One region of the Paenibacillus sp. NPDC058071 genome, then DNA from elsewhere that is predicted to be linked to it. Evidence: predicted binding sites of a transcription regulator. Region 1 holds the regulator's gene; the other holds the start of a gene.

The links. The regulator Rex, encoded in region 1, represses fermentation and respiration genes when NADH is low (regulators of the CRP and FNR family bind a similar motif). The targets are predictions, from matches to a motif close to TTGTGAAATATTTCACAA.
Region 2: ACFVTB_RS01475 (cytochrome ubiquinol oxidase subunit I) is a predicted target of Rex. The motif match lies at 3,873-3,890, and genes of this name have one in related genera.

What each region holds. Positions count from the first base shown of each region.
Region 1 is NZ_JBHVSK010000007.1:220,767-226,471, forward strand. It holds gene dinG (ATP-dependent DNA helicase DinG) at 1-2,022, shown strand, start outside; gene ACFVTB_RS14395 (redox-sensing transcriptional repressor Rex) at 2,019-2,675, shown strand; gene ACFVTB_RS14400 (amidohydrolase) at 2,656-3,957, shown strand; gene ACFVTB_RS14405 (cell wall elongation regulator TseB-like domain-containing protein) at 3,992-4,522, shown strand; gene ACFVTB_RS14410 (hypothetical protein) at 4,633-5,172, shown strand; gene ACFVTB_RS14415 (AAA family ATPase) at 5,165-5,705, shown strand, end outside.
Region 2 is NZ_JBHVSK010000001.1:330,990-336,694, forward strand. It holds gene cydD (thiol reductant ABC exporter subunit CydD) at 1-1,397, opposite strand, end outside; gene ACFVTB_RS01470 (cytochrome d ubiquinol oxidase subunit II) at 1,446-2,459, opposite strand; gene ACFVTB_RS01475 (cytochrome ubiquinol oxidase subunit I) at 2,456-3,823, opposite strand; gene ACFVTB_RS01480 (alpha/beta hydrolase family protein) at 4,293-5,705, opposite strand, start outside.

The DNA.
Region 1 (5,705 bases):
ATCGAAGCGGGGACAGGTACTGGGAAATCGTTAGGTTATCTAATTCCCTCGCTTTTTTACGGTGTGCAGCACGATCAGAAAATCATCGTCAGTACGCATACGATAAATTTACAAGAACAGCTTCGCAGCCGCGATTTGCCGCTATTGAAGGATGTACTGCCGTTTGAATTTCGTGCATCCGTTTTCAAAGGTAGAGGCAATTATTTATGCCTGCGCAAATTTGAGAATAAAATTAATACAAGAGATATGGTTTCGCCGATCGACGACGCCATTACCGCCTCGCAAATGGTGGTCTGGCTGGGAGAAACGGAGACGGGCGATCAAGAAGAGCTGAATTTGGGCAGCAAAGGCGTTGATTTCTGGTCGACGGTTGCTTCCGATGCGGACTCTTGCTTGAATCGGGCTTGCCCATGGTTTAAGCGCTGCTACTATCATCGCGCCAAGCATGAAGCCAATATCGCCGATGTGTGCATAACGAACCACTCGATGCTTTTTACGGACATCAGAGCCGATCACCGGCTGCTCCCGTCCTACAGCCATTTGGTTATCGATGAAGCGCATCATGTTGAAGAGGTAGCGAGCAAGCATCTCGGCATGCAATTGGGCTATAATTCGCTTATTCATCCGTTCAATCATCTGTTTAAAGATCATCGCAGCGGTTTGCTGCCGACGCTTCGGCATAAAGTGCAGAACGAGGGAGAAGATCGCGCACAAGCTTGGGCGGAGACGATTGATACTGTTATTCCAGCTTTCTCGGATGTGAAGGAGCATTGGGATAAGCTGTTCGAAATGTTGTACAGCTTTGTCGGTCAAAGTTCGGATAGCAATGGGGCGGAAGCGGGTCAAACCGTTTGTCGGCTAAAGGCGGAGCAGCTTCCGGCGGGATGGGACGATGCATTAACTGTTCAGACCAACATTACGACAGAGCTGAGCAAAATGATTAAGTCTCTAGAGAAGATGTCCTCAGAGATCAAAGACAAGCTGGATGAGTTTTCAATACAGGCACTGCTTACCGATCTGAATGGAGCAGTTCGCGACTTGACCCGCGTTCGCGACGATTTGAAACATTTTATGAAGATCGGGGAGTCAAACGACGTATTTTGGATCGAAGCGAGCACCACTTATCGCTATCGTTCCGTTCACTTATACGCGGTTCCGGTCGATGTCAGCAGTCAGCTGCAGCAATATTTTTTCAATTTAAAAGACAGCGTCGTCTTGACGAGCGCAACTTTATCGGTGCAAAAATCGTTCGTTTATGCGGAGGAGCAGCTTGGACTAACCGGATTCGAGGAAAATCATCGATTGCGAACCGTACAGCTTCCTTCTCCGTTTAATTACCGTGAACAAGCGCTTGTTATGATTCCGCGCAACTTTCCGACGCTAAAAGGCGCTGCAACTGAGCCTCATTTTGTGACGATGCTTGTACAATCAATCGCAGAGACGGCAAAAGAGACGCGCGGGCGAATGCTTGTACTCTTTACGTCCTACCGAATGCTGAAGCAAACGTACGAGCCGTTGAAGGAGGCACTTGCAGGAGCAGGCATTCAGGTGCTTGGGCAAGGGATCGACAGCGGCAACCGGACGAAGCTGACCCGTCGATTTACCCAACAGCCGGAATCGGTGCTGCTCGGGACGAGCAGCTTCTGGGAAGGGGTCGACATTCCGGGCGATGCGTTGACTTGCCTTGCAATCGTAAGGCTGCCATTCCAACCGCCGAATCATCCGCTGATCGAAGCTAAGTCCGAACTGCTGCAAAAGCAAAACCAAAATCCGTTTATGAAGCTGTCTGTTCCGCAAGCGGTCATCCGGTTCAAGCAAGGCTTTGGAAGGCTTGTGCGCACGGCTAAGGATAAAGGAATCGTTATTTTGTACGATACGCGCGTCATTGAATCGTATTACGGCAAACATTTTCTTTATTCGCTGCCCGGTCCGAAAATCGAAACGATGCATACCGATCAGATGGTGCCGAGAATACGGGAATGGTTAAATGAAAGCGCCGTTAAGGAAGGGGAGCCTTTGTGAAGCAGACGAAAATTTCCGAAGCCGTAGTCAAACGGCTGCCGATTTATTTGCAAGTGCTAAACGAATTGTATTACCGCGAAATTCAGACTGTATCGTCACAGGAGCTAGGCATAAAGCTCGATCTCAATCCGGCGCAGATCCGCAAGGATCTTGCCTACTTCGGCGATTTCGGACGCAAGGGCATTGGTTACGACGTCACTTATTTGATCGAGAAAATCCGGCAAATCTTAAAGCTTGATCAGAAAATTAACGTTGCGCTCGTCGGCGCCGGTAATCTGGGCCATGCCCTGTGCAACTACAACAAGTATTCTAACGACAATATGAAAATAACAGCTGTCTTTGACGTGCATCCTTCCAAGATCGGCACACAAATCAATCATTTGACCGTGCTGCCGATCGAGGCGCTCGCTGAGACGGTCAAGGAATTGAATATTCGTCTTGGCATCATTACCGTGCCGGCTTTCGAGGCGCAAAACGTCGCCAATCAGATCGTTGAGGCAGGAATTGAAGGCATTTTGAATTTCGCTCCGGCTATATTGCGCGTGCCGGACGAGATTCGCATCCATCATGTCGATTTTACGAGGGAACTGTTAAGTCTGGCCTACTATTTGGAAAGAGAGAGGGAAGCGGACAATGAGTCAAATTTGGATTAAAAACGGGCTGTTCATTACGATGGACGATGCAAAGCCGACAGTAAGAGGGCATATGGTCGTAACGGACGACCGGATTACATATATCGGTGAAGCGGAGCCGCAAGGTTTGAGTGAATCGGTTGAAACGCTGGACGGCAGCAAGTTGGCCTTCATGCCGGGATTGATCAATACGCATGGCCATGCTGCTATGTCGTTGCTGCGCGGATTCTCCGATGATCAGAACCTGCAAGTGTGGCTGGAACAAAAAATGTGGCCGATGGAAGGGAAATACGTCGATCAAGATACTCGTGCAGGCAGCGCGCTGGCCATCATCGAAATGTTGAAAACCGGCACGACCGCATTCGTCGATATGTACGACCGAATGGACCAAGTGGCGCAAATGACCGAGCAATCGGGTATTCGGGGCTGCTTGACGCGCGGTGTTATCGGTCTCTGCTCCGAAGAGCTGCAGAAGGAGAAGCTGGCTGATGCGATTCAATTCGCTCGCGATTGGAATGGCAAAGCGAACGGCCGTATTACGACGATGATTTCGCCGCACGCTCCTTATACTTGTCCGCCAGATTATATCGAGAAATTCGTACAGGCTGCGCATGATTACCAGCTTCCGCTTCATACGCATATGTCCGAAACGATCGCTGAGGTGGAGCAAAACGTTCGAGATTACGGCATTCGTCCGACCTTTCATCTCGACAAGCTCGGCTTCTTCTCCCGTCCGGCTCTGGTCGCGCACGCAGTTCATTTGCATGACGAAGAAATTGCTTTGCTGGCGGAACGCGGCGTAGCCGTGTCTCATAATCCGGTCAGCAATTTGAAGCTGGCAAGCGGCGTAGCAAGAGTGCCTGACATGCTGAAGGCAGGGGTTACCGTCTCGCTTGGCACAGACAGCGCAGCGAGCAACAACAATCTCGATCTGTTCCAGGAAATCAATCTGGCAGCTTTGCTGCACAAAGGCGTTTCCGGCGATCCGACAGTCGTACCGGCCCTGGAAGCATTGCGTATGGGTACCGTGTATGGTGCTCGCGCGATTGGCCAGGAAGGACAAATCGGCACGTTGGCCGAAGGCATGAAAGCTGATTTTATCGCTATCGATTTGGAACAGCCGCATTTCTATCCGCAAACCGATATCGTGTCGCATCTCGTTTATGCCGCATCCGGCAAAGACGTGCAGCATGTATGGGTCGACGGCCGTCAAGTGGTGAAGCATAAAACCTGCACGTTTATGGATGAGGAAAAGATCCGTTACGAGGCAGCGGCTAGCTTCGAGCGGCTGCTGAAAAGCTAGTATGAGAGCCAAGGAGAAAAAGAGGGCGCCGTTTATGACGCCAAAGCGTTGGGCGGCCGTTATTGGCGTTTTGCTGGCCGCATTGATCGGCGCTTCCTTGATTTATTATCAAATGATTCATGCAGGCTCATGGTCAGAGGAGCGGCAAGCTCAGCAGCAGGCCGCCAATGCAGCCGGACTGACGGAAATCGGCAAGACGACGAAGTATGTATGGGATAAGCCTTACTGGATCGTTGAAGGCAAGAACGAAGCGGGCGAGGACCTTTACGTCTTTATTGAACTGTCGAAGGAAGAGACGGCAGAAGGTTCCGTTGCTTCGGCGGAGCCGCGTATTATCAAAGCGACGGAAGCATACGGCAAAGAAAATCTGATTGCTTCGTTTTCCGCACAAAAACCGGATGCAGATATTAAGCGAATTCAGCCGGGAACGTTAAACGGAGAACTTGTCTGGGAAGTTTACTATTCGCGCAAAGAAGACATGACAAAGTATTATTACGATTTTTACAAGTTTGGCGACGGTACATTTATTGACCAGTATAAGCTGCCGGCTAAGCACGCTGGCTAAGCTTCCTGTTTTTACACCCCCTTCTGGCGGTTCAGATATGATATACTTTCGTATAGCAAAGTTGATATACGCGAGTATAGATATCGAATACTGGGAGGGGGATTTTTATTATGAAAATTCGGATTGTTCCCGTTCTGATTACAGCGGCCGCAGCTGCCGTTTTATTATTTGGAAGCTGGTTCATTTATAATCGCATGGTTATTGAGAAGCCTTTAAATAAGGCGATTCAGAATATAGCAGGCATATCGTCGGCAGACGAGCCCGTACTGGGGCAAGGACGCGTATCGCTGCGCTTGACGCTCGGCGAAAACGCTGATTTGAAACAAGTTTATGAACAGATTAACGAGCAAGGTAAAGATGTAATCGGTAAAAAAGAGCTTGATCTGCAAATCGCCAATGCTCACTCGAACGATCGTCTTGATAAGCTATGGTCGGGCGCATTGTTTGATATCGCACAAGCGATGGAGACCAAAAGCTACTCCAATATTCCCAAGACAATGAACGGAATTGCCAAGCAAAATGAAGGCGTTCAGGCTGTAACCGATATGGACGATCACAATGTCTATATTACACTTAAAGACGGCAAACACTACAAACATGTCGTACTGCCGCGGACGCCGGTTATGCTGGAGGTGAGTGCCCGTGCGTAAATATATTTTGGAGATAGCGATCGGCGTCGTGCCGGTCACTCTCGTCTTTTTAGCTTTTCTCGGCGTAAATATCGTTCCGGTGCTGCTTATTGCCTTTTTGGCGGCGGGATTTGCTTTCGCTTACAAAGGCAGAGGGAAAATGACGGCTATGCAAGGCGCACGCAAAAAATCGGAGTTGACGAGCAGTCCGTTAAGCTTCGAGCAAATCGGCGGACAGGAGCGGGCGAAAACCGAGCTAATCGAAGCGCTTGATTTTCTCGTTCGACATGAAGAGATCAAGAAGCTTGGCATTCGTCCGATGAAAGGCATTTTGCTTACCGGCCCTCCGGGAACGGGTAAAACGTTGATGGCGAAGGCCGCCGCTCATTATACCGATTCAATTTATTTGGCTGCTTCGGGCAGTGAATTTGTAGAAATGTATGTCGGCGTCGGCGCCGGCCGGATTCGCGACTTGTTTAAGGAAGCGCGGCAAAAGGCAAAAAAAGCGGATAAAAGCAGCGCCGTGATTTTTATCGACGAGATCGATGTCATCG
Region 2 (5,705 bases), on a different contig from region 1:
TCCGCCCGAGATACATTCCCACCCGCTCCAATCGCTATATTTTCAGCTAATGTGCCTGCAAAAATATACGGGTGCTGTGTAATGTAGCTAATATGCTCGAAGCAGGCAGTCTCATCGTATTGCGAAAGCAGGCTTCCGTTAATCAGGACTGATCCCGCTGTTGGCTTTAATAACCCGGAGATGAGATGCAGCAAGGTCGTTTTACCGGAGCCGCTTTTGCCCACAATCGCGACATTTTCTCCAGGTTTGAAGGAAATCTGCTCCGCCTCAAGTTCAAATGAATGCGGCTCATACTGAAACCGGACATTCACCAGTTCAATGGACGGTGGCATGGGAATCAGCTTCTGTTGTGCTGTCCGACCTGTGTCCCTTTCCTCTTGTGTCATCCTGTCATTGATATCGTTTTTGTATGCTGCCTCTTCTTCATGGTTGTGCGCGATCTCTTCTCCACCGGAGAGCATATTCGTGTTACTGGTTTCCGCAAGCATTTGCTCCACCTTGCGTATAGCCCCCATACTGGTTCGACCGCTATGAAAAGCGGTTCCCGTATTTTTCAGCAGGCTGTAAAACTCGGGAACGAGCAACAACACGAGAAAGGCCGTATGGAATGTCATCGATTTGAAAACGAGCAGCTGTATAGCCAGTTCTAGAGCAACAATACCGATGCTTAACATAACGATCGATTCCAGCATGAAGGTGTTCGTAAACGCAATTTTCAAGATGCCCATCGTAGTATCGCGATAACCCAGGCTGCTGCGTTCAATTTCCTGCTTTTGACGATTAGCCCGTCCAAATATTTTTAATGTAACCAGTCCTTGAAGCGAGTCCAGAAAAGTACCGGAGAACTCGGACAGCTGCGCATATTTTTCTTCGGATTTGTTCTTCGTTTGCAAGCCTACCAGAATCATGAACAACGGGATAAATGGAGCTGTACACAGCATGATCCAACCTGTGTTGGCATGTAGGGTGAATGTAACGACCAGAATCAGAAGAGGGATAATCGCTGCTTCCATCATACGCGGCGTGTACTGACTGAAGTAGCTGTCAGCTTCATCCACGGCATCCAGAGCAACACTGACCTTTCCTCCCGTCTGCCCGTCCATGGATGAAGCTATAGACGCATGGGTCAGATTTTGCAGCACGTTAGCTCGCATATGCATCTTGGCATGGGCAGCCATATGCAAGCCAATTTTCCCGTTGCCATACGTCAACAGGGTGCGTACAGCCATAACAGCGAGCAGTATCCCGAGCAACAGTATTACTGACGAGAAGGAAGCTTTCTCTACAAAGATTCGCTGGACTGCTTCGGCCAGCAATGCAGCCTGGCTGATGATTGCTACACCAAGTGCCAATGAAAGGAGTACAAGGAGAATCCTGTTTTTTCGTTGTAAAGACATTTGTCGCGAAATCAAATTGAATTTGCTTTTCACAGTAAGCTCCTCCTTTTATTTTTTGCCTTTGACATAATCCGCATCAAACAGAAAAAGTTTGAAGACCAGAATAAGAGAAGGAATCAACAAACACAGTCCCCCGATAAATACAGCGACTAGCGCAAAACCCATGGCTGGTGAAGTGGCACTGCTCTGAATTGTGATATACGGATCAAGAATATAAGGATATTGTCCAATCCCATAAGCGAAGAAGGCACAGAAAAATTGCAGCATAATGCAACTAAAAGCTAGTCCGTAACGGCGTCCGTTATACAGCAGCCACATGGAAATCATGAAGAAAGCCACGGATAGCGCGAGCAGCCACCATAAATCCATCATATTTTGAAAATGACGCGCATTGTGTTGACCCAAATATATAAAGGCGGTCAGTGCGAAAATGATGGTCGGTGTGCTCCAGAATAAAGCATAATTTCGCATCAGCTTGAGTGCGGCATGATCCTCTGCGCGAGAAGCATAGAAAGTCAGGAATGACCCGCTGATAAATAATACAGAGACGATGGCCAGGCCAACGATACTCCACGATAACGGATTGGTAAACAACGCCCAGTAGTCCAGCGAAACCGTCTCGCCCTGCTTCAGGATAAATCCGCCTTCCGAGAGGGTCAGCGCCACTGACAACGATGCCGGAATCAGCAAACCTGCAGCTCCGTATAAAAACAGGTACACAATATTATTTTTGGAACCATAATTCTCAAAAGCATAGAACGAGCCACGGATGGCAAGCAGAATGATGGCAATGCTTCCTGGAACAATTAGAGCAGCCCCATAATAGGAGGCCGTATCCGGGAAAAATCCGACAATGCCAATATAGAAAAAGACAAAAAATACGTTGGTAATCTCCCAGACCGGTGACAGATAACGCGAGATCAGACGATTAATCAAGTGATCCTGCTTCGTCAGGCGGGCATAGAAGGCAAAGAAACCTGCTCCGAAATCAATGGAAGCGACGATGAGATAGCCATATAGGAACAGCCATAGTACCGAGATGCCAATCAATTCATAACTCATCCGACATGTCCCCCTTTCTTCGCGGGTTGATCCTGTTTCGTCTTCAACCATTTATCCAGCTCGATCTCAACAGGATTATTGTTAAACAAACGTTTCAACACAAGGACGCAAATGACGCCGAGTACGATATACAAGAACAGGAAAACGAAAAATAAAATTCTCACACTCGGTGATGATGTAGCTGCTTCTTCCACGCGCATGTACCCTCGAAGGATCCATGGCTGTCGCCCGATTTCAGCATAAAACCAGCCCATCTCAACAGCCAGGAAGGCAAGCGGTGCACACAGCGCAATGAGACGAAGCAGCCACTGGTTGAACGGATTGCGTTTCTTCCAAAATACAAACAGGAAATACAGAATGGAGATGGCAAGCAGAGCGAATCCGATTCCGGCCATGAGGTCAAATAAATAATGGACTAGAAGTGGCGGACGCTCATCCAGAGGGAATTCCTCCAGGCCAGTCACCTCGGCATTAAAGTCGCCAAAAGCAAGGAAGCTGAGCAGTTTGGGCAAATGAAGCGCGCCTATAATTTCATGCTCCGCATTCAGCCACCCTAATAAAATCAAATCTGCGCCTTTTTCCGTCTCAAAATGCCATTCCGCTGCCGCCAGCTTCTCCGGCTGGTGTTCAGCCAAAAACTTGGCAGACACGTCTCCAGCGAGCGTATTCAGCAAACTGAACACCAGAACAATAGCCATCATCAGATTTAAGCCTTTCTTGTGGTAGGCAGATACACCCTTTCTCAGCATCCCCAGAGCTGCAATGCCGGCTAACAGAGCAGCTACTGTCAGATACGCGGAGCTTAGTACATGGAACACCTTGGAGAATGTCGCTGTATTCAGCATTGCCTGCACGGGATTAACCGCTATAAACTGACCTGCCTCCATGACAAATCCTTCAGGCTGATTCATGAATCCGTTGACGGTTGTAATAAAAACCGCAGACATCCCCGCTCCAGCGACAACCGGAATGGTCAGCAGCCAATGCATATACGGATTCTTGAATCGATCCCACGTATACAAATAAATGCCTAGGAAGATGGCTTCGAAGAAGAATGCGAACACTTCCATGAATAGCGGCAATGCAATGACATTTCCAGCCAGCTTCATGAAATTCGGCCACACCAAAGCAAGCTGCAGGGAAATAGCTGTTCCTGTCACGACACCAACAGCTACGGTAATAACAAACCCTCGTGACCACCTCTTCGCCATAAGTAAGTAATGGGGGTCCTTCTTCCGGATACCAATGACCTCTGCAATAGCAATCATTAGCGGGACGCCTACACCAAGTGTTGCAAAAATAACGTGAAAACCAAGTGTTAATCCGGTCACTAGTCGACTCCATAAGACTGTATCAATCTCCATATCATGCAACCTCCGTTTTCTTTGCCTCTTTCGGCGTTAAATAAAAAGTAAGAGAAAAATTTCACATACTAGCCTGTGTGATTTATTTTAAGCCAACAAATATGATCAAATATGGAGTGTCCTCATCCCTTTCGCAGCTCGTTGTACTTACGCCGGATACAAAAATTATTATATCCTCACTTGAGATCTATACAATTATAGTCACTTCCTTGACATTAAATATTCAAAGAACGATCAACCTTTATTGACTAATATATGAAAATGATATGAATTACCCGTTAGAGCTATTGACCTCTTTACTGTTATATACATCATTGCACGCACTCCTTTTCACGAAAAAAAAGCCGCATTTCATGCGACTTAAATCCGTTGTGAGTATGCTTTTATTTTTTGTCATACAATTATTGAGGCAATTAATAGACAATTAGCACATAATAAGAAAGCCATCGTGTAGGATGGCTTATAGCATCTAGGATATCCCGTAAATTTTTAATAGCGAGGTTACAATCTTCGCCTCTGGAAAGCGGCTATCTGGTCCTTTCATTAAGATTCCGCCTTGATTTTTCAAATGCATATCGAAGAAATCCAGCATATAGGCATTGATAACGGAGTTCGCTCTTTCGGGTGCATTCTTTCCTGTAATCCCCAGCATTTTGAAAACCGGAGAAATGAACTGTACGTCGGCAAAATTCAAATGCTCCGTATTTTCGATATAGAGGAATTGTCCTCCTTCGTCGACTGTTTCGCGCATCCGTTTAAGCTCCAGCTTTTTATCTTCCGTTACTTGCTCCATCCACTCTCTTGTGTTGCCCATACGCTTAAGCTCTGCATCCGTGTAGACCTGGTTATCCATCACCCTTTTTAATCTTTCGAATTCGCTTTCTGAGTTGATGAATAAAAACGGCTTTCCCAAACTATCTCTGTCACGCAGTCGATAAAGCGCTCCATCTAAGTCTATTCCAACCGCGATTCGCGGATCGTAAGATGCGTCATAGGCCGTCGCTCCGCCGATCGAATGACCGAACACCCCGACATGATCGAGATCAATGCTCCCTGCTAGAAGACTTGGAATCTGACCTGATTGGATGAGCTCGAATTGATCCAGCGCTAACGCTACATCGTCGGTTAAAACTTTTCCCAACTTGTCGCGATTACCGCTTTCCGTCCGGTAATCATGGTCGGGTGAGAACAAGTCATCGGTTGTGCTGGTCGTGATTCGACCATCCGGAAACACGGTTGCAAATGTATTGTAGGTGTGGTCGATCACTGCCACAATATATCCGTGACTGGCGAGATTTTCGGCTTGCGACGTGTGGAGGAACCTGGAAGAGCCGTAGCCGGGATTCGCTAGGATCAGCGGGTATGAAGTCTGTGCGGAAGAGACTTCGGCCCCCGTGTAAGCGTGACTGGATACGTACTTCAGATGTTGTAAAGTAAACCCGGGAAGACCATAGTTCGCAGCCATATAACTTAATATCTGGGTATCGGGAATAAAGGGAGCGTACTTGCCGGTGCCAGCTTGAGCCGGATACCATACCTGAACCATCAATTCTCTCTTACCATCTCTGGCTTCGCCGAAAATCTCTTCCCTATTTAGATCCACGAAATGAAAAGTTTGCGTGCCTACCTTAAACTCGCCTGTCAGTTCAGGTAGTTTAAATACAGGAAAAGTATATAGGAGACCGGCTGTTACGAGCAGCATTATCGCTATAGCGGTATAAGTTGAACCCAATATGAATCGTGGGATTTTTTTAGGGCCTTTTTTTCTAAAATAGCTATAACTTGAAATGGCTAAATAAATGATCGTTATGCAATATGGGAAAAATAGCTGAATTCTGTATCCTTCCATCGTCCAATGAACGACCAGTAAAAGTGTGGAAAT